Regions from separate parts of the Streptomyces sp. NPDC006296 genome, predicted to be linked through region 3. Evidence: riboswitches for the same ligand, from Rfam matches in the RefSeq annotation. Region 3 holds a riboswitch; each other region holds the start of a gene.

Region 1 (6,875 bases), on a different contig from region 3:
GATGTTGACGGTGCCGGGCGGCAGCGGGCCGGCCGCGCCGCCGGCCGGTGAGGCGGCCCATCCCCGGACACCGAGGCCGCTGGTCACGGTGGCGGTCGCCCCGTCGTCGTCGGCGACCGTGCGGGCGGTGACGTCGGCCGCGGTCATCAGCCCGGCCCCCGGGCCGTCGAGCGCCTCGGCGGCCGCGATCTCCGCGAGGTGCCGGGCGGGGTCGAGCCGGGGGTAGCCACCGGGGACCTGGGCGTTCAGGATCCAGGCGCGCGGCCCGATCCCGCCGCCCAGCACGGCGCTGCTGCACACCCGCCAGCCGGGTCCCAGCCGCCAGACCAGGTGGTGCAGTGCGAGGCCGTCCTCCCGCCTGGCCAGCAGCTCGCCGCGCTGCCGGGGCGGACGGGTGCCCACCGATCCCACGAGGCACCCCCTGACGAGCCGGCCGGCGGTCGGCGGCGCGTCGATCATACGGCCGGGCCGGGGGCCGTACGTCCGCTGCGCCCGGGCGAGTGCTCACTCGAATGGCGTAACCCAGGGAGCGGTCCGCCAACCGCGTGGATCCGGGCCGCCGCACCCGCCCGGCGGCCCGGGGCCCTGTCCCCCGCCCGTGCCGGGAGGTTGCACCGTCCAACCGGGTGAGGCGCGATGGAAGCCGGACGCGCCTCCTCTGCCGGACCCGACCGCAGGACGCGCCCGGGCGAGGAGGGATCGGCCATGGGAGCCGCTGACGGTTTCACGGATTCCGGAGAACTCGACGGTCTGACCGTCTACGACAGCGACGGGGAGAAGGTCGGCACGGTGGGCCGGGTCTACGTCGACGACGACACCGGCAAGCCCGACTGGATCACGGTCAAGACCGGCATGTTCGGCATGAAGGAGAGCTTCGTGCCGCTGGCCGGGGCCCGCCGGGTGGGCTCCGACCTGCACGTCTCGCACGCCAAGGAGAGCGTCAAGGACGCTCCCCGGGTGGACGCGGACGCGCACCTCTCCGTCTCGGAGGAGCAGGAGCTCTACCGGCACTACGGGATGACCAGGAAGGGGACCGCCGAGGCCGGCGCGGGCGGTGACGGACGCACGACGTCCGGGACCGGCACCGCGGCCATGGGTGCGGCAGGCGCGGCCGGCACGGCCCGCTCCGGACGCGCCGAGGAGACCGGCACCACCACGGCCGGCATGGGCACCGCCGGTGCCGGCACGGGCAGGCACCGGGACACGGAGGCCACCGCCGCCTCGCGGCCGCTCGCGGGTGCCGGAGCCGAACGCTCCGCCGCCGGCACCGGCCGGGAGGAGATGGTCAGGTCCGAGGAGCAGCTCCAGGTCGGGACGGAGGAGTACGAGAGCGGGAGGGCCCGCCTGCACAAGTACGTGGTGACGGAGAACGTCACCCGGACCGTGCCGGTCTCCCACGAGGAGGTGCGCGTGGTGCGCGAGCCCCTGCAGCCGGGCGAGCGGGGAGCCGCGCGGAGCGAGCTCGGCGAACAGGACGTCGAGGTCACCCTGCACGCCGAACGAGCCACCGTCCACAAGGAGGCGGTCCCCGTGGAACGGGTCCGCCTCGAGACCAGCAAGGTCACCGAGCAGAAGGAAGTGTCCGCGGAGCTCCGCAAGGAGAAGATCGACTACGCGGACGGCAAGGACACGGGCAGCGACAAGGACATGGGCGGAGAGTACGGCCAGGGACGTCGTCGCTGACCTGACCCCTCACACAGCGGCGACAGGCCGTGCGACACCGGCGAGGGGCGGACCCGGGAGGTTCACGGGCCCGCCCCCTCGTCGTTGCCCCGGTATGCGGGGACGGCCGCTCCGGGCAGGAAGCGCACCGAGGGGCGCCCGCCGGGTCCCTCCGGTGCGACCGACGCGCGCACCCGGTACACGTCGGCGATGAGTTCCTCGGTGATCACCTCCGAGGGCGTCCCGGCGGCCACCACCCGGCCCTCCTTCATGACCGTGACCCGGTCGCAGAACATCGCGGCCAGGTTGAGGTCGTGCAGCGCGAGCACCGCGGTCACGGGGAGCTCGGCGACCAGCGAGAGCAGTTCCAGCTGGTGCTGGATGTCCAGGTGGTTGGTGGGTTCGTCGAGCAGGAGTTCGCGGGGCCGCTGGGCGAGCGCGCGGGCGATCTGGACGCGCTGGCGCTCGCCGCCGGACAGGGTGTGCCAGGACTGCGCGGCGCGCCCCGTGAGCCCGGTGCGCGCCAGGGCCTCGCGCACGGCCTCCTCGTCCTCGGGTCCGGAGGCGGACCAGGCGCGCCGGTGCGGGATGCGGCCGAGCCGTACGACGTCCAGGACGCTCAGGTTGACCTGGGTGACGGCGTGCTGGTCGACGACGGCGACACGGCGGGCCACGGCCCGCCGGCCGGTCTCGGCGAGCGTGCGGCCGTCGAGGGTCACGACTCCGGTGCCGGGGGTGAGCACGCCCGCCATCACCCGCAGCAGCGTGGTCTTGCCGGATCCGTTGGGTCCGAGGAGCCCGACCGTGGCGCCGGGCGGCGGGGCGATGCTCACCCCGTCCAGGAGGAGGCGTCCGCCGGCCTCCCTGCTGACCCGTTCGGCCCGCAGGCCGTCGCCGGGGACGGCCGTCCGCCGCGCGTCGCGGGTCATGCGCTCCTCCGGGTGCGGTGCAGGATCAGGACGAACACGGGCACGCCGATGAGCGAGGTGACCACCCCGACCGGGACCTCCTGGGGGTCGAGGACGGTCCTGGCCAGGGTGTCGACCCAGACCAGGAAGACGGCTCCGGCGAGCGCGGTCACCGGCAGCAGTCTGCGGTGTCCCGCTCCGGTCAGGGCGCGGGCGGCGTGCGGCAGGACGAGGCCGACGAAGCCGATGGCGCCGGCCGAGCTGACGAGGGCGGCGGTCAGCAGCGCGGTCGTGCAGAGCAGCACGATCCGGGTGCGGGCCACGTGCACGCCGAGGGCGGCCGCCGCGTCCTGCCCGAAGGCGAAGGCGTCGAGGGTGCGGGCGTGGCCGAGGCAGATCAGCAGGGTCGCGGCCAGCACGGCCGCGCAGGTCCCCACATCGGTCCAGCCGACCCCGCTCAGCGAGCCGAGCAGCCAGAACAGCACGCCCCGGGTCTGTTCCGCGTCGGCGGCGGTCATCACGACGAACGAGGTGAGCGCGGAGAACAGCTGCATGGCGGCGACCCCGGAGAGCACGACCCGGTCGGTGGATCCGCCGAGGGTGTGGCTGAGCAGCAGCACCAGGGCGAACGAGCACAGCGCCCCGGTGAAGGCGCCGCCCGCGACGGACACCGCTCCCCCGCCGACGCCCAGGACGACGACCACGACCGCCCCGGTGGACGCCCCCGAGGACACGCCGAGGACGAACGGGTCGGCGAGCGGGTTGCGGAGCAGCGACTGCATGACGGTGCCGCACACCGCGAGTCCGGCCCCGCACACCGCGGCGAGCAGGGTGCGGGGCATGCGCAGGTTCCAGATGATGCCGTCGCGGACGGGGGTCAGCCGTCCCTCGCCCAGGCCGAGGTGCGCGGCCACCGCGGACCACACGTCCGGGACCGAGATCCGGGCCGGGCCGATGGTCACGGCGACCGCGACGGACAGGAGCAGCAGGACGATCCCGGCGCCCCACACGAGCCCGTCGCGCAGGAGCCGCGGCGCGGCGGCCGGCGGTGCCGGGGGCGGTGGCCGGAGCGCGGTGTCCGGGGCGGCTTCGGTCCTCGTCACCCCGTCAGTCCGAACGCGCGCAGCCCCGCCGCGACGCGCTCGACGCCTTCCACGGTCCGGACGGTCGGGTTCATGGCCTGACCGCTGAGCAGGATGTAGCGCTTGTGGCGGACGGCGTCCAGGTTCTTCGTGGCGGGGTTGGACTCCAGGAACTCGATCTTCTTCGCGGCGCTCTCCGCCGTCTGGGACTTGCGGGTCAGGTCGCCGATCACCAGGACGTCCGGATCACGGTCGGCGACGGTCTCCCAGTTGATCTGGGGCCATTCCTCGTGCGTGTCGTCGAAGACGTTCTTCGCGCCGAGTTCGCCGGTGATGATCCCGGGGGCGCCGCAGCAGCCCGCCAGATAGGGGGCCTCCGCGTTGGCGAACCAGTAGAGCAGGGTGGTGTCGGAGGCGTCGATGTCCGCGGTCGCCTTCGTGATGCGTTCCCGGAGGCTGTCGATCAGCTTCTCGCCGCGCTCGGGTACGCCGAACACCTTCGCCAGATCGCGCACTTCGCCGTAGACGCCGTCCATGGTCAGGGGCGTGGTGCGGGAGCCGTCGCTGCTGCCGGTGTTGTCCTTGCCCGCGCAGTCGGTGGGAGAGAGGTACGTCGGCACGCCGAGCTCCTCGAACTGCTCGCGGGGCGCCACGCCGCCCTTGCCGAGCGTCGACTCGAACGACGCGCTGACGAAGTCGGGTTCCGCGGCGAGGACCTTCTCGGAGGAGGGCTGGTTCTCGGCGATCCGGGGGACCGTGGCCTCGTCCTTCTCCAGGCCGTTCATCACCGGGTCCGTCCAGTTCGCGGTCCCGGCGAGCCGGCCGCGGAGGCCGAGGGAGAGCAGGATCTCCGTCGACCCCTGGTTGAGGGACACGGCGTGGCGCGGCGCCGCGTCGACGGTCACCGTGCGGCCGCAGTTCCGGAGTGTCACGGGGAAGCCGTCGGCCGAGCCCTTCGGCGCGGCGCCGTCGGACGGGCCGCCGCCCGGGCCGCAGGCGGAGAGGAGCAGAAGTCCCGTGACGAGCAGGGCGGTTCGGCGTGCGGTGCTGGCTATGGGGGGCACAAGGTCCTCGGCGTCTCTGGGCTCATGCGCGGAGCCCGGTACGGAGTTCCGCTCCCGGTGCGGAAGCGGGTGCCAGCAGGTCTTCGGACTCGGGTTCGTCCGGACGGGGCGCCTTCCCGGTGCACCCGAGGGTGTCCCAGTGGCCGTGGCCCCGCCCGTTCCCCTCACCGCTGCGCGTCAGCTCCGGATTCGCACCGGATTCCCTGACTCCCTGGGGAGTGTGACTGGCGCCTGCAAGCTATCACGCGGCGTGTCGCCGGCCTCGGGGGCCGTCGCCGGCCGGGCGGGACCGGTCCTGGCGCCCGGCCGGCGACGGCTGCCGCACGGGTCAGCGCCCGGGGTGAACCGATTCGCCGCCGGCGGTGTGCGGCCGGTGTTCCCGGCGGGCGAGCACAGCCGTCGTCCCCCAGTAGGCCAGCAGGACGGCGCGCAGGCCCAGGATCTCCAGGCGTCCGGCGATCCGGCCGCAGCTCGTGCGCTCCGGGCGCGGGGCGCTCACCGGGCGTCCGCCGCGGCGGAGTTCCAGGGGCCCTCGGGGTCGTCGTAGGCGTCGGCGTAGCCCGGACCGGCGATCGGCCAGTCGGCGAGCAGCGCCTCGGGCAGGGCGAAGGAGTCGGCGAGCCGCGGGGCGTGCGCGGCGACGGCCGCGATCAGTTCCTCGGCCTCGTGGGCCAGCTCCCCGACCTGATCGGCGTTCAGCAGGCCGGCGGCCAGCAGGTCGCCGCTGCTGCGGGCCACCCGTTCGACGGCGAACAGCCGCTCCAGCTCGCCCAGCCGCTGTTTCGCCTCCCCCTCGGGGAGTGCGGCGCGGGCCTCGGCGTAGGCCGCGGCGGCCTCCCGGTGGGCGTAGGCCTCGACCCCGCGCAGGGCCGGGCCCGAGACGGCGTTCCAGCGTCCGAGGGCGTCGGCGTCGGGGGCCCGCGAGGCGCGCTCCCTGGCCCGGACGAACCAGATGTCCTGGACCGAGGCGAGGAGTGCGCCGAGGAAGCGGGGGTCGGAGAGGTCGCCGGTGTACGGGGGCAGGACGTCCGCGCGGCCCGGTTCGGCGGCGAAGAGCATGTCGGCGGCGGCCCGGGCGTAGAGGGCGATGTTGTCGCCCTCCGCGGTGATGGCCCCCTCCACTCCCGTGACGAGTTCGGTCATGCCGTTGTTCTCCAGCAGCGCCTGCGCACCGCAGCGTTCACGGCTCTCGACGATGACCTCGCGCGCACGCCAGGTGATCCAGGCCTTGGCGACGTCGACCAGCGTCCCCGCCCGGGTCCTGGCCTCCTCGTCCGTACAGGCCTCCCAGCGCTCCTGGGCCCGCCGGTGGAGCAGGGTCATGGCGAAGACGGTGGCCATCGCCGAGGCGAGCGGGCCGTGGTGCGTCCGGTGGGCGTTGACCGGGACGGGCGGGGCGCCGCGGGTGCCGGAGATCATCCGGTGGCCGCCGTAGCGGACGGCCACGGCGAGGGTGGCGCGGGCCGAGCCGGCCGCGCAGGCGCTCATGGCGATCCGGCCGGGGGTCACCCGCCCGATCGAGGCCAGGAAGCGCCGGCGCCTGTCCCCCGGTCCCGTCCTGAACTCCCCCGGGGCGCCGCTCTCACCGTCGGGATCCAGCAGCGCGTCACGCGGCACGAAGAGCCGGTCGAACGCGGTCAGGCAGTGGTCCACGGGACTGCCCATCCGGGCGGGGAGCAGCCGCACCCGGACGCCGGGGAGCGCCCGTTCGTGGTCGGTGAGCGGCACCAGGAAGAGGCGCACCCCGTGGTCCGCGCCGTCGGCCACCAGGCGCGCCGCGACCAGCCCGGTCTTGGCCCCGCCCGCGGGGCTCGTGTTGGGCATGAACTTCTGCGCGCCCGCGTTCGGGGTGTGCAGGACGAACCCGTCCCGTTCCCGGTCGTACGTCGCCGTGGTCTCCATCGCCGCCGCGTTGTTGCCGTGGGCCACCTCCGTGCAGAGGAAGGTGCCGATGCTGCGCATCGCCAGGTGGTCCGACAGGTCGCGCCGGCCGGCCGGATCGTGGTCCAGGAGGCTGCCGAGGAAGAGGTTGTAGTGGATGCCCGCCACGGTGGTCAGCGCGGGGTCGACCGGGCCGAGCCAGGCGTGCAGGGCGGCCAGCGCCCTCGGGTCGGCCGCGAGCCGCGCTCCGCTGTCGAGGCTCCGGTTGAGGATCCGCA
Region 2 (6,875 bases), on a different contig from region 3:
GGTGCGCAGGTGCTCGGCGAGGACGGTGTCGACGGCCTGCGCCGTGCCTCCCGCCGGGCGGGGCGAACCGCCCGGATCCGTTCCGGCGCCGGGCCCGCCGCCTGGGCCGGCACCCGCTCGTGCGGTCCGTGAACCGAGCATGGACAGCCCCTTTCGCTCCGTTGTCCGCTTGCGCGTCCACCGGAGCTTCCGGCCGCGCGGACCGCGGATGCGTCCATGCCTGCCCGGCCGACGGCCCGGTCGGTGCGAAGTTCACCCGGACGGCGGAGCGATCGGCGCACCCGGTCGGGTGCGGGGCGGTCGGGTGCGGGGAGGCCGGCCCGCACCGAGGCGGCCCGGTGCCTGTCGGCCCCTCGGGGGGCCTCGGGCCCGCGCGGCGCACCGCTCCCCCGCAACGGGCCCGCGCGGGGCCGGTCCGGTCAGCGCTCCGGGCCGGCCCGGAGCGGGTCACCGGCTCGGGACGCCGGACCGGTCACTGCCTCGGGACGCCGCGCACGGGGTGCTTGCTCAGGATCGAGACCCGGTTGAAGGCGTTGATGGTGACGGCGACCCAGATCACGGCCGAGATCTCGTCCTCGGAGAGGGACCGGCGTGCCGTGGCGTAGGCGTCCTCCTGGAGGGCCGCGTCGGCGGGGTGCGTGGTGGCCTCGGCCAGGGCCAGCGCGGCACGCTCACGGCCGGTGAAGACCTCGGTGTCGCGCCAGGCGGCCAGCACGCCCAGCCGCCGGGTCGTCTCGCCCTCGCGCAGGGCGGCCCTGGTGTGGACGTCCAGGCAGTAGGCGCAGCCGTTGATCTGGGACACCCGCAGGTTGACGAGCTCGACCAGGACGCGGTCCAGTCCGGCCTCCTGGGCGACCGTGCGCACCGCCTCCGCCGTGGCGGTCAGCGCGTGGAACGCCTTCGGGCTCCGCTTGTCCACAAAGACCCGCCCGTCGGGACGCCCCGCCTCCGTACCGTTCACCCTGGACTCCTCACCGGGACGTGCCGCCCCGCGTCGCGCCGTGGCCGCCCGGGCGGGCGGCGGCTTAAGGTCAAGCATGATTGTTGAACATGAAATCACCTTTGCCGCACGGGAGGGCCGGGGATGAGCCCAGCGCACACGGACCCCGCCGGCCGGGAGCCGGCTCCCGGGGCCGGCGTCGAGATCCTCACCCCCCGGGACGTCCCGCTGGGCGGGCCGAGGGCGATGACCGTACGCCGCACGCTGCCGCAGCGGGCCCGGACACTCATCGGGGCCTGGTGCTTCATCGACCACTACGGACCGGACGACGTGGCGGAGTCGGGCGGGATGGACGTGGCGCCGCATCCGCACACCGGCCTGCAGACGGTCAGCTGGCTGTTCAGCGGGGAGATCGAGCACCGCGACAGCCTGGGCAGCCACGCCTTCGTGCGTCCCGGTGAGCTGAATCTGATGACCGGTGGCCACGGCATCAGCCACACCGAGGTCTCCACCCCGGGCACCACCACCCTGCACGGCGTCCAGCTGTGGGTGGCCCTCCCCGAGGAGCACCGGAACACCGGCCGCGACTTCCGGCACCACGTGCCGGGCGCGGTCCACCTGGACGGCGCGGTGATCCGGGTGTTCCTCGGCTCGCTGGCCGGGGACACGTCGCCGGTCCCGGCCTTCACCCCGCTGCTCGGCGCCGAGATCGTCCTCGAACCACACGCGACCACGACCCTCGGCATCGATCCCGCCTTCGAGCACGGGCTCCTCGTCGACCGGGGACGCATCCGTCTGGACGGCACACCGCTGCGCGGATCGGAACTCGGCTACACCGGCACCGGGAACCGCACGATGACCCTGGTCAACGAGACGGACGCCCCCGCCCGGGCGGTGCTGGTGGGCGGAACCCCGTTCGAGGAACGGATCGTCATGTGGTGGAATTTCGTGGGCCGCAGCCACGAGGACATCGTCGAGGCCCGGCGGGAGTGGGAGGCGTCCTCCGACCGCTTCGGCCACGTCGAGGGCTACCCCGGCGACCGCATCCCCGCTCCGGCCCTCCCGAACGCGGCCCTCGCACCGCGTGGCAACCCGTCGCCCCCGAAAGGCAGCACACCATGACCCGGTCCTCCGCTCCCCTGGTCCGTCACGTCGACGCCCGGCACCGCTACGAGATCCTGGTCGGTGAGGTGACGGCGGGCTTCACCGCCTACCGGGACCGCGACGGGCAGCGCGTCTTCTTCCACACGGAGATCGACGACGCCTTCGCCGGGCAGGGCCTGGCCTCCGTCCTCGTCCAGGAGGCGCTGAGCCAGGTGCGGGAAGCGGGCAGGCGGATCGTCCCGGTCTGCCCGTACGTGGCGAAGTTCCTGAAGAAGCACGAGGAGTTCGCCGACATCACGGACCCGGTCACACCGGAGGCCCTGCAGTGGCTGGACACCGCCCTGGCCCGCTGAACATCCGTTGAACACCCGGTGCCCGCCCGGACCGGGCGGGCACCGGACGCGCCGTGGCGGTGGGCGGCAGGACGCCCGGGGTGATCGCGCCGGGCCGCGGTGCGACAGCCCTCGGGGTGCGAGGCCCGGAGCGCCGGACGGCCTCTGCCGCTGCGTCGACCGCTCGCCCTGGCGCCCGAGCCACGCCGGGCCTCAGCGGCGAGCGGCCAGCACGGCCGCGAGACCCTGCCGCAGGTCCTCGACGAAATATCCGGGGACCTCCAGCGACGGGAAGTGTCCCCCTTCGGCGGGCGCGTTCCACCGGACGATCCGCCGGTACCGCTCTTGCGCCCAGGGGCGCGGACACTTCTCGATGTCGCGGGGGTACATGGTGACGGCCGACGGCACGTCGACCCGGAGCCCGGGATCGAGCGAGTTGTGGCTCTCGTGGTAGAGGCGGGCCGCCGACGCGCCGGTCCGCGTCAGCCAGTACAGGGTGACGTTGTCGAGCACCCGGTCGAGGGAGATCGTCTCGAACGGGCTGTCCTCGGTGTCCGACCACTCGGCGAACTTGTCGAGGATCCAGGCGAGAAGCCCGACCGGTGAGTCGACGAGCGCGTAGCCGATGGTCTGCGGCCGGGTCGCCTGCTGTTTCGCGTACGCCGCGCGGTGGTGCCAGAAGTCCCGGGTCTCCTCGGCCCATCCGCGCTCGGCCGCCGTCAGTCCGTCCGTCGTCAGCCCCGGAGGCGCCTCGGCGAACGTGGTGTGGACACCGAGGACGTGCGCGGGGAACCGGCCGCCGAGGACCGTCGTGATGTTGCCTCCCCAGTCACCGCCGTGGGCCAGGAACCTGCGGTGGCCGAGCCGCCCCATCAGCTCCACCCACGCGGCCGCGATCTTCTCGGTCCCCCACCCGGTGGTGGCCGGCCTGTCGCTGTGACCGAAGCCCGGCAGCGAGGGAACCACCACGTGGAACGCGGGCGCGGCCGCGTCCGCCGGATCCGCCAGCTCGTCCACCACGTCGACGAACTCGGCCACGCTCCCCGGCCAGCCGTGCGTCAGGACCAGCGGGGTGGCGTCCGCGCGCGCGGACCGGCGGTGCAGGAAGTGGATCCCGAGACCGTCGATCACCGTCCGGAACTGGCCGATGCGGTGCAGGCGGTCCTCGAACGACCGCCAGTCGTAGTCGGTGCGCCAGTGGTCCACGACCCGGACGAGGTCGGCGAGGGGGACGCCCTGCCCCCATCGGCCGGGGCCGGGCGCGGCGCCCCGGACCGTCTCGGCCTCCGGGAGGCGCGCCGCGGCCAGTCGCGCGCGCAGGTCGTCGAGTTCGGCGTCGGTCGCACGGGGTTCGTACGGGTGCACGTCGGCGGTCGGACGGGGCACGGGACCTCCTGGCCGTCGGGGAACCGGGACCGGGGTGTCGAGAACCGGCATTGACGGTTCTAGCAGTCTCCCGAGTCACGTCGCAACCGGCTAAGGTGGTTCCATGTCCGCCGCGTCCCCCGACTTCCGCCTCGGCGCCGTGCTGGCGACCAGCTTCACGGGGACGCTGTCGGAGCGTCACGGCACCCCGGTGGAGCGCATCCCCACACCGCAACGGCTCGTCGACTGGCTGGCGGTGAGCGGCCTCGCCGTGGACTCCTGCACCCCCGCCCAGCTCGACCTCGCACGGGAACTGAGGGAGGCCGTGCACGCCGTCGCGACGGCGGCCGCCGTCCAGGAGGTGCTGCCCGCCTCCGCCGTCCGCGTCATCAACGACCGCAGTGCCCGGGGCCGCGCCGCGGCGGTCCTGACGCCGGGGGGTGAGCGGCGCTGGCTGCTCGGCCCGTCCACCGGCGTCGAGGACGCCCTCGGTGTGATCGCCGCCGACGCGGTCGGCGTCGTCGCGGGCGAACGGGACGGGAGGCTGGCCCTCTGCGCGTCGCCGACCTGCCGGGCCGCCTTCTTCGACATCAGCCGGAGCCGCACCCGCAGATGGTGCGACATGAACACGTGCGGGAACCGTCAGAAGAAGGCCCGCTTCCACGCCGGCCGGCGCGGGAACCCGACAGCGGCGGAGTGACCGGGCACGCGGCCGGCGCTCCGCCGTCCGCGTGGCCGGATCGGACCCGGCGCACCCCCCGGCGGCCCTATGCTGGTGCGTGCAGCTGGTTCGCCCCGTCCGCCAGGCGGGATGCGTCGCAAGAGGGAACCCGGTGGGAATCCGGGACTGCCCCGCAGCGGTGAGCGGGAACGACCGCCGTCATACGCACTGGGTCCGACGAACCGGACCTGGGAAGCGACGGCCACTAGGTGTCCTCTTCGAGGGTGCGCCCGCGAGTCCGAAGACCTGCCACCTGCCCGCGCGCGGACCGACCGTGTGCGGACATCCCGGTGACCTCGTGGGCGGGTCGGCGTACATACCAGGCGGATGCCAGCGTCGTACGGCGCCCTCCGCCCGGTACGTCATCCCTTCGCGCCCTCGTCCCGTCCCCGGGATCTCAGGGATTCATCTCGCGAAGGAGATCTCCGTGACCACCGAGCACGCGACCGCGGCAGCGCGGTCCACTGTGTACGGCTACCCCCGGCAGGGACGGAACCGGGAACTGAAGAAGGCCGTCGAGGGCTACTGGAAGGGCCGGGTCACCGCCGACGCCCTGCACGCCACCGGTGCCGGACTGCGCCGCGACAACTGGCGGCAGCTGAGCGGCGCCGGGATCGGCGAGGTGCCGACCGGCGACTTCTCCTACTACGACCACGTGCTGGACACCAGCGTCATGGTGGGCGCCGTCCCGGAGCGCCACCGGGAGGCGGTCGCCGCCGATCCGCTCGACGGCTACTTCGCGATGGCGCGCGGCACCCAGGACGCCGCTCCGCTGGAGATGACGAAGTGGTTCGACACCAACTACCACTACCTGGTCCCGGAGCTGGGACCGGACACCGTCTTCACGGCGGACTCCGCGAAGCAGGTCGCCGAGCTCCGGGAGGCCGCCGCCCTGGGGCTCGCCGCCCGGCCCGTGCTCCTCGGCCCGGTGACCTATCTGCTCCTCGCCAAGGCCGCCCCCGGGGTCGCCGCGGACTTCGATCCGCTCACGCTCCTGGACCGGCTGCTGCCGGTGTACGCCGAGGTCTTGGCCGATCTGCGCGCGGCCGGGGCCGAGTGGGTCCAGCTAGACGAGCCGGCGCTCGTCCAGGACCGCACTCCCGCCGAACTGGACGCCACCCGGCGCGGCTACCGCGACCTCGGCGCCCTCACCGACCGCCCCCGCCTGCTCGTCGCCACCTACTTCGGCCGCCTCGGTGAGGCCCTGCCCGTCCTGGCCGAGGCGCCGGTGGAGGGACTGGCGATCGACTTCACGGAGACCGGCGCCGCGAACCTGGAGGCCCTGGCGGCCGTCGGCGGGCTGCCCGGCAGGCGGCTGGTCGCCGGGGTCGTCAACGGCCGCAACGTCTGGATCAACGACCACGAGAAGGCGCTGGCGACGCTGGCCACCCTGCTCGGACTCGCCGACCGGGTCGACGTGGCCGCCTCCTGCTCCCTGCTGCACGTGCCGCTGGACGCCGCCGCCGAGCGGGACATCGATCCCGAGATCCTCCGCTGGCTCGCCTTCGCCCGGCAGAAGACCGGGGAGATCGTCACGCTGGCCCGGGCGCTCGCCGAGGGCACCGACGCCGTCGCCGCGGAGCTGGCCGCCAACCAGGCGGACCTCGCCTCCCGCGCCGACTCCCCGGTCACCTACGACCCGCTCGTGCAGAGCAGGGCGGACGCCGTCACCGCCGCCGACGCCCGCCGCTCGCACGCGTACGGAGAACGCGCCGCGGCCCAACGCGCCCGCCTCGGGCTGCCGCTGCTGCCGACCACCACCATCGGCTCCTTCCCGCAGACCGGCGAACTGCGCACCGCCCGCGCCGGGCTGCGCTCCGGACGGCTCGGTGCGGCCGCGTACGAGGAACGGATCGAGGCGGAGATCGCCGAGGTGGTCTCCTTCCAGGAGAAGGCCGGCCTCGACGTCCTCGTGCACGGCGAGGCCGAACGCAACGACATGGTGCAGTACTTCGCGGAGCAGCTGTCGGGGTACCTCGCCACGCGGCACGGGTGGGTGCAGTCCTACGGCACCCGGTACGTGCGTCCGCCGGTGCTGGCCGGCGACATCTCCCGTCCGGACCCGATGACGGTGCGCTGGACCTCGTACGCCCGGTCGCTGACCGGCCGCCCGGTCAAGGGCATGCTCACCGGCCCGGTCACCATGCTCGCCTGGTCCTTCGTCCGTGACGACCAGCCGCTCGGCGACACCGCGCGGCAGGTCGCCCTCGCCCTGCGGGACGAGGTGCGGGACCTGGAGGAGGCAGGCACCCCGGTCATCCAGGTGGACGAGCCGGCCCTGCGCGAGACGCTGCCGCTGCGCGCCGCCGACCACCCGGCCTATCTGGCCTGGGCGACCGAGGCGTTCCGGCTCACCACGAGCGGGGTGCGGCCGGACACGCAGATCCACACCCACATGTGCTACGCCGAGTTC
Region 3 (6,875 bases):
GCCGGCCGGTCCGGTCCCGCGCTGCGGGGAGCGGCGCGGTCACCGGGGCCGAGCGGACCGGTGGCCGGCGCGGCGGCGGGCGCGCGCCCGGTGTCCGTCACCCCGGGCAGCCCCGGCGTGGTCGCCACCCGGCGGGGACGGAGGCGGCGGTCACCGGTCCGCCGGGTGAGCGCCGCCCCCGACCGGCCCACGGGCTCCGGTCGACCGCTCGACCGGACGGCCCTCATACGAGGACGGGAAGCGCCGCGAGTCCGCGGACGAGCCGGGTGTGCCGCCGCTCCAGCCCCTCGGGCGGTGCCGCGAGGCGGATCCCGGGGAACCGGGTCAGGACCGCTCGCAGGGCGATCTCCGCCTCGGCCCGGGCGAGAGGAGCGCCCACACAGCGGTGGATGCCGTGGCCGAAGCTGAGATGAGCGGCGGCGTCCCGGTCCAGGTCGAGCACGTCAGGAGAGGGGAACCGCTCCGGATCGCGGTTGGCGGCTCCCAGCGCGACCAGCACGGGGACGCCGGCCGGGATCTCGGTGGCACCGAGTGTGACGGCCTCCGTGGTGAACCGGAAGGTGGCCGTGCTGACGGGGGAGTCGAAGCGCAGCAACTCGTCCAGCGCGGCGGGGACCTCGTCCGCGTTCCTCCGGAGGCGGTCCAGCTGTGCCGGCTGCCGGAGCAGCGCCAGGAGGGCGTTACCGAGGAGGCCGGTGGTGGTCTCGTGCCCGGCCACGAACAGCAGCACCGCGAAAGAGACGAGTTCTTCCTCGCTCAGACGATCGTCTCCGTCCCGGGCCGCGACGAGCCGGTCGAGCAGAGAGTGACCGGGGGACAGGCGCTTGGCGGCGATGAGACGCGTCATGTGGCCGGCCAGCGCATGCGAGGCCGCGTCGGCGAGGCCGGGCCTCCCCGACGCGAACAACTCGCCGGACCAGCGCCGGACATCGGAGCGGTGGTCCTCCGGCACTCCGAGCAGCTCACAGATCACGAGGACCGGCAGGGGAACCGCGAGGGCGTCCATGAAGTCCAACCGCTCACCGACGGGCCACCGGTCCAGCAGCTCCCCGGTGACCCGGGCGATGAAGGGACGGAGCTCCGTGACGGCTCCGGTCGTGAACGCCGCGGTCACCAGCCTGCGCAGCCGAGTGTGCCGGGGCGGATCGGCGGCCAGCATGGTGTGCGCCACCGCGGGATGCAGCCGACGCGGTGACTCCTTGCCGCTGAAGAACACCCCGGTGTCCTTCGAGAGCCCGGGGTGGGCGAGGGCTTCCCGGGCTTCCGCGTAGCCGGTGACCAGGTAGCCGGTACGCCCACCGGAGCCTGTGGCCACGGACTGCACCGGACAGGCGGACCGCATGGCCGCGTACGTCGGATACGGGTCCTGGAGGAAGCGGGGATCCTGCGTCGGGTCGGTCATGCTCCCAGGCTCCGGTCCGTCCGTGTCGGGCGTCGTCTCCGACACGCCCGACACGGACGACGCAGGCACGAGTGACCGGGAGAGGCCGCTCCGTGGCCGACTGCAAGCCCTCCGCAGGGCCGTCTCCGGCCTCGGCGGGGCGGCCCGTCCTCGTCGCTCCCTCCCTGTGCGGGACGGCTGTTCAGCGCAGCGCCGCCACCAGCGCGTCGCCCGCCGAGCACCAGATCTGCCGTGCCTCGGTGAAGCCCTGTTCCCGCAGAGTGGTGAGGTGCCAGTCGGTGGCCGTGGGGCGGTCGCGCTCCACCGGCGAGGGCCGGCGCTCGCGCGGGTCGCCCAGCAGGGCGAAGCGGCGCGACGCATGCGCGGCGAGAGTGGGGTCGTCGGCCACCCGGCTCCACCAGTCGGCCCAGTCGAGGGCGCCCTCGCTCCGCTGCCGTTCCTGCCGCCGGGTCAGCAGGGTGCCCAGAGCGGCGTTGAGGCGTGGCGCCGACGCGTCGTCCATGTGGTCCGCGTTGAGGAACACGCCGCCGTCCCGCAGGAGTCCGGCGAGAGTGCCGTAGAGGCGGCGCAGGGGTTCGGTGTCCAGCCAGTGCAGGGCGGTGGCGGTCACCACGGCGTCGAACGACCCGTGGGGGAGGCGTGCGGTCCAGTCGGGGTCGGTGAGATCGGCCTCGGCGAAGGCGACGCGCTCGTCACCGGCGAAGTGCCCGCGGGCGATGGCCAGCAGAGCCGGGTCGATGTCGACGCACACGGTGCGCGCTCCCGGGAGTGCGCGCAACACCCGGTCGGAGATGCTGCCGGTGCCGCAGGCGAGGTCGAGAACGAGCGGGGTGCGGCCCGCGACCGCCTCGACGGCGTCGGTCATGACGCGGAACCGCTCCTCCCGGTCCGGCATGTACCACTCCTGCTGTCGATCCCAACTCGTCTGCCAGTGCTGCCAGTCGGTCGTGCCCGAGGCGCTGGTGGTCATGGGGGAGGGGTTCCTTTCGCCGAATCCGGACGGGGCTGGTTCGCGGGTCTCCTTCGGACGATCGCCCAGAACCATGGGCTACGCATCGAACAAGTAGGTGCAAGGTATGCGCAAGAGGGCCGAGTGTGCAGTTGGCCACCCGGGCGGCACCGCCGTCGGGCATAATGCGCGGCGTACACAGGAGCGACGGGAACCAGGAAGCCGGTGCGAGTCCGGCGCGGTCCCGCCACTGTGACCGGGGAGCGAACCCCACACGCCACGGCCGTCCGGCCGGAAGGCGGGGTGAGTGCCGATCCGGCAGCCAGGAGACTGGCCCGTCGCTCTCACCGACCGTCCGGGGCGTGGACTCCCCAGGAGGAGGCTCGTCATGTACGTCGCGGACCGGCGTACGGCCGGCGCGCCGACCGGCCCTGGGCCACGTCCGGCGACCAGGGGAAGGTCCCGCACACCATGACATCCTCCTTCGCGCGCCGCCGTCTGCTCACCGCGGCGGGCGGCCTCGGCGCCGGCGCCGTCCTCGCGGGCTGCTCCTCCGGCGGCGGTGACGGACCGTCGGACACCCGCCGGCTGCGGGCCGCCTTCAGCGCGGGCGGATCGCAGGAGACCCTCGACCCGCACCGGGCCCCGCTCTTCGTCGACCAGGCCCGTGCCAAGGCGCTGTACGACAGCGTGCTGACGTACACGGATGACATGTCCGTGCAGGCCCGGCTCGCCGAGAGCTGGGAGAGCGACCGGTCCGGCAGCCGGTGGACCGTGCGGCTCCGCTCCGACGCCCGCTTCCACGACGGCGGTCGGGTCACCGCGGCGGACGTCCTGTGGAACTACCGCCGCATCGCCGACCCCGCCACCGGCGCCGCCGCCCAGCAGCTCTTCTCCGGCGTCGACTTCGGGGCGAGCGCGGCGAAGGGACGCGACCTCACCCTGGTCCTCCGGGAACCCGACTTCGAGTTCCCCGCGGCCCTCGGAGCCCCCGGCACCGAGATAGTCCCGAAGGGCACCGAGGACTTCGGCGCCCCCGTCGGCTCCGGCCCCTTCCGGTACCGCTCGTTCGAGCCGGGCGGCAACGCCCTGTTCAGCGCCTGGGCCGACCACTGGGACGGCGGCCCGCGGATCGAGGAACTGGAGTTCGTGCCCGTCAACGACGAACGGGCCCGGCTCAACGCCCTGTTGTCCGGCCAGGTGCACTACGCCCACGATCTCACCGCGGCCTCCGCGAGCCGGGTGGCCGGCCGTGACGGGCTCGCCGTGCTGCGCAGCAGGCTCAGCACGATGCAGGCGATCCTGCTGCGGCTGTCCCGCGCCCCGTTCGACGACGCCCGGCTTGTGCAGGCGTTCACGCTCGGGCTCGACCGGGACCGCCTCGTCGAGGTCGCTCTCTCCGGACACGGCACCCCGGGCAGCGACCTCTTCGGGATGGGGCTGCGCGCCTACCCCGACGGCCTGCCCGCCCGGGAACGCGATGTCGACCGGGCCCGGTCCCTGGTCGAGGCGGCGGGGGCGGGCGGGCTCGCCGTCGCGCTGGAGACCAGCGACGCCGACCCCACCTGGAGCAACGCCTCCACCCTCATCGCCGACCAGCTGAACGACATCGGCCTGAAGGTCGCCCCGCACGTGCGTTCGGCCGCCACCTACTTCGGTGAGGTGAAGACCAAGGGCGTCGCCCTCCACAGCCGCACAGCCACCTTGCCCATCGTCACCCACCTGCGGTCCCGGCTGCGTGGCGGAGCCGCCAACAACCTCACGGGATACGAGGACGCCGCCTTCGACCGCCTGCTCGCCCAGGCCACCGCCACCCGTGACGAGAAGACACGCCTCGAACTCCTGGACCGCGCCCAGCGCCGCGCCCGGGACCGCGACGGCCAGCTCGTATGGGCCTTCAGCGACTGGAACATCGGCCACCGCGACACCGTCACCGGCCTCCGGGCCGCTCCGCCCAACTCCTGCGACTGGGCCCGGTTCGACCGGGTCCGGCTGAGCTGACGGGCCCCTCGCAGGTGACTCCGCACGAAGACCGGTGGCGAGGGAAGCCGGTCGTCGACCCGCCCTCGCGGCCCGCGCCGACGCGGCGGCTCCCGGGGACCGCCCGGTACGCGCTGATCAGGATCGCGACGGCACTGCTCCAGACGGCCTTCGTCCTGGTCGCGGTGTTCACGCTGACCTCACTGCTGCCGGGGGACAGCGTGGACGCCGTCCTCGGGGAGCAGGGGACCCCCGAACAGCAGCGCCTGGCCCGTGCCGACCTCGGGCTGGACGAACCCGTCGGGACCCGCTTCGTGCACTGGGTCACCGACGTGGGCCGGGCGGACCTGGGGACGTCCTCGGTCACCGGCCTGCCCGTCACCGACGAGATCGCCGGCCGGTTCGCCGCGACCGCGGTCCTGGCGGGCGCGGCGCTGGCGATCCTCGTCCCCCTCGCGCTCGCGCTGGGCGTCCTGACGGGGCTGCGGGAGGGCTCCGTCGGCGACCGCGTGCTCAACGCCTCGGCCCTCGCGCTGCACGCCGTACCGGAGTTCGTCCTCGGCCTGCTGCTGACCGCCTGGCTCAGTGTGGGCCTCGGACTGCTCCCCGCCACCTCCGCAGGGCTGCGCGGCGCCGAGATCCTCACCGACCCCGCCGCCCTCGTCCTGCCGGTGGGGGTGCTCATCGCGCGTCAACTGTGCGATCTCGCGCGGCAGATACGCATCGGCGTGGCCGCGCAGGTGGCGGGCCCGGCCGTCCGGCACCTGCGTCTGCTCGGCCTCCCCGAGCGCACCGTCGTCCTGCGACACGTCCTGCCCGGCTGTCTCGCTCCCGCCGTGCAGCAACTGGCGCGCTGCGTCGACGGACTTCTCGGCGGCACCGTCATCGTCGAATCGCTGTTCGCCGTCGGCGGCCTCGGCACTGGATTCGTCGAGTCCGTGCAGGACCGCGACATTCCGGCCGTCCAGGGGTACGCCCTGCTCTTCGCCGTGACCGCGCTGACCGTCAGTCTTCTCGCCGACCTGGCCGTGGCCCGGCTGACACCCCAGCGGGAGGGACGCGCGTGACCCACCCCTCGTCCGGCACCGGCAGCCGCTCCCGCCTCTTCGACGGCATCCGCCGGAGCGTTCCCGTCCTGCTGCTCGGACTGCCTGTGGCACTCGCCCTCGGCGGGCCGTACGTCGCCGGCTCCACCCGGCCCGACTCCGCCGCGCTGCTGCCCCCCGGCGGAGAACACCTCCTGGGCACCGACGTCCTGGGCCGTGACGTCCTCGCACTCGTGCTCAGCGGCGGACGGTCCGTGCTGATCATGACCTCGGCCGCACTCCTGACCGCCGGTGTGCTCGGGCTGCTGCTCGGCCTGTTCGCCGCCGGCAGCCGCCGCGCCGCCGACGAGACGGTCATGCGGGGCCTGGACGTGCTGCTCGCCTTCCCCGCGCTGCTGCTGGTGATGACGCTGGCCGCGTCCGGGCACCAGGACGCCACCACCCTGGTGCTCGCCGCCGCCGCCGTGCAGATCCCGCCCGTCACCCGGTTGGTGCGCACCACGGCCCTGGCACCCGGATGCCGCACGGCGGTGGAGGCGATGCGGATGCAGGGCGCGCCGTGGCACCGCATCCAGGGCCGCTACGTGCTGCGGCGGGTGACTGAACCGCTCGTCACCGACGCGGGGAACCGGGGCGCCACGATTCTCGCCCTGCTCGCCTCGGCCAACTTCCTCGGCCTCGGCCTGCCCACCGACGCCCCCGACTGGGCCGTCCTCATCGAGCGCAACGCCGACGCGCTTCTCCTCCAGCCCTCCGCGGTCCTGGCCCCGGCCCTGCTGCTCACCTCCCTCGCCGTCGGCGGCAACCTCGTCGCGGACCGCCTGCTGGGCAGAGCCCGCCGTACCACGGCCCCGCCCGGCGAGCCGCCGGCCGTACCGCCGCGCGGGCCCGTCGGCCCGGAGTGCGAGCCGTTCAGCCGGAGCACCCCGCCCACGCTGCTGACCTGTCGCGGACTCACGGCCCGGACCCCGGCCGGCGACACCCTCCTGGACGGGGTCGACCTGGACCTGCGACCGGGGCGCGTCCTCGCCGTCGTGGGCCCGTCGGGAAGCGGCAAGACCACACTCGGCCTGGCCGCCCTCGCCCTCGGCGGGCCCGGCGTCGTCCTCACCGGCACGGTCCTCCTGGAGGGCGCCGACCTCCTCGCCCTGCCGCCACGTGCCCTGCGGGCCGCCCGGGCCGGGACCGCCGCCCACCTGCCTCAGGACCCCGCCTCCGTGCTCGATCCGGCCCGACGCGTCGGCGCGGTCCTGCGGGAACTCGCGGCGCTGAACCACCGACGTGCCGTGCCGGCCGGTCGTACCGGGCGAGGCCACCGCCGGGCCGCTCTCGCGCAGGACGTCCGGTGGGCGCTGCGCGCGGCCGGGCTCCCCGAGGACGGACCGCTCCCGCGCCGCCACCCCCACCGCCTCTCCGGCGGGCAGCAGCAGCGCATGGCCCTGGCCACCGCGCTCGTCACCCGCCCCCGCCTGCTCGTGCTCGACGAACCCACCAGTGG

What was found. Region 3 has a riboswitch for cobalamin ahead of ABZ172_RS02765 (ABC transporter substrate-binding protein). Riboswitches for the same ligand answer to the same signal wherever they lie in the genome.
Region 1: linked by a shared signal. The riboswitch ahead of ABZ172_RS11535 (ABC transporter substrate-binding protein) and the one ahead of ABZ172_RS02765 (ABC transporter substrate-binding protein) in region 3 are both predicted to bind cobalamin.
Region 2: linked by a shared signal. The riboswitch ahead of metE (5-methyltetrahydropteroyltriglutamate--homocysteine S-methyltransferase) and the one ahead of ABZ172_RS02765 (ABC transporter substrate-binding protein) in region 3 are both predicted to bind cobalamin.

Annotation. Positions count from the first base shown of each region.
Region 1 is NZ_JBEXRT010000012.1:147,063-153,937, forward strand. Features, by position in the region: gene ABZ172_RS11515 (adenosylcobinamide amidohydrolase) at 1-459, opposite strand, end outside; gene ABZ172_RS11520 (PRC and DUF2382 domain-containing protein) at 706-1,683, shown strand; gene ABZ172_RS11525 (ABC transporter ATP-binding protein) at 1,746-2,591, opposite strand; gene ABZ172_RS11530 (iron chelate uptake ABC transporter family permease subunit) at 2,588-3,673, opposite strand; gene ABZ172_RS11535 (ABC transporter substrate-binding protein) at 3,670-4,716, opposite strand; cobalamin riboswitch at 4,773-4,960, opposite strand; gene ABZ172_RS11540 (hypothetical protein) at 5,045-5,215, opposite strand; gene ABZ172_RS11545 (acyl-CoA dehydrogenase) at 5,212-6,875, opposite strand, start outside.
Region 2 is NZ_JBEXRT010000070.1:8,849-15,723, forward strand. Features, by position in the region: gene ABZ172_RS29320 (polyprenyl synthetase family protein) at 1-141, opposite strand, end outside; gene ABZ172_RS29325 (carboxymuconolactone decarboxylase family protein) at 473-961, opposite strand; gene ABZ172_RS29330 (pirin family protein) at 1,085-2,062, shown strand; gene ABZ172_RS29335 (GNAT family N-acetyltransferase) at 2,059-2,397, shown strand; gene ABZ172_RS29340 (epoxide hydrolase family protein) at 2,590-3,762, opposite strand; gene ABZ172_RS29345 (CGNR zinc finger domain-containing protein) at 3,866-4,441, shown strand; cobalamin riboswitch at 4,511-4,731, shown strand; gene metE (5-methyltetrahydropteroyltriglutamate--homocysteine S-methyltransferase) at 4,890-6,875, shown strand, end outside.
Region 3 is NZ_JBEXRT010000003.1:36,922-43,796, reverse strand. Features, by position in the region: gene ABZ172_RS02775 (cytochrome P450) at 224-1,402, opposite strand; gene ABZ172_RS02770 (class I SAM-dependent methyltransferase) at 1,584-2,372, opposite strand; cobalamin riboswitch at 2,564-2,684, shown strand; gene ABZ172_RS02765 (ABC transporter substrate-binding protein) at 2,823-4,352, shown strand; gene ABZ172_RS02760 (ABC transporter permease) at 4,367-5,398, shown strand; gene ABZ172_RS02755 (ATP-binding cassette domain-containing protein) at 5,395-6,875, shown strand, end outside.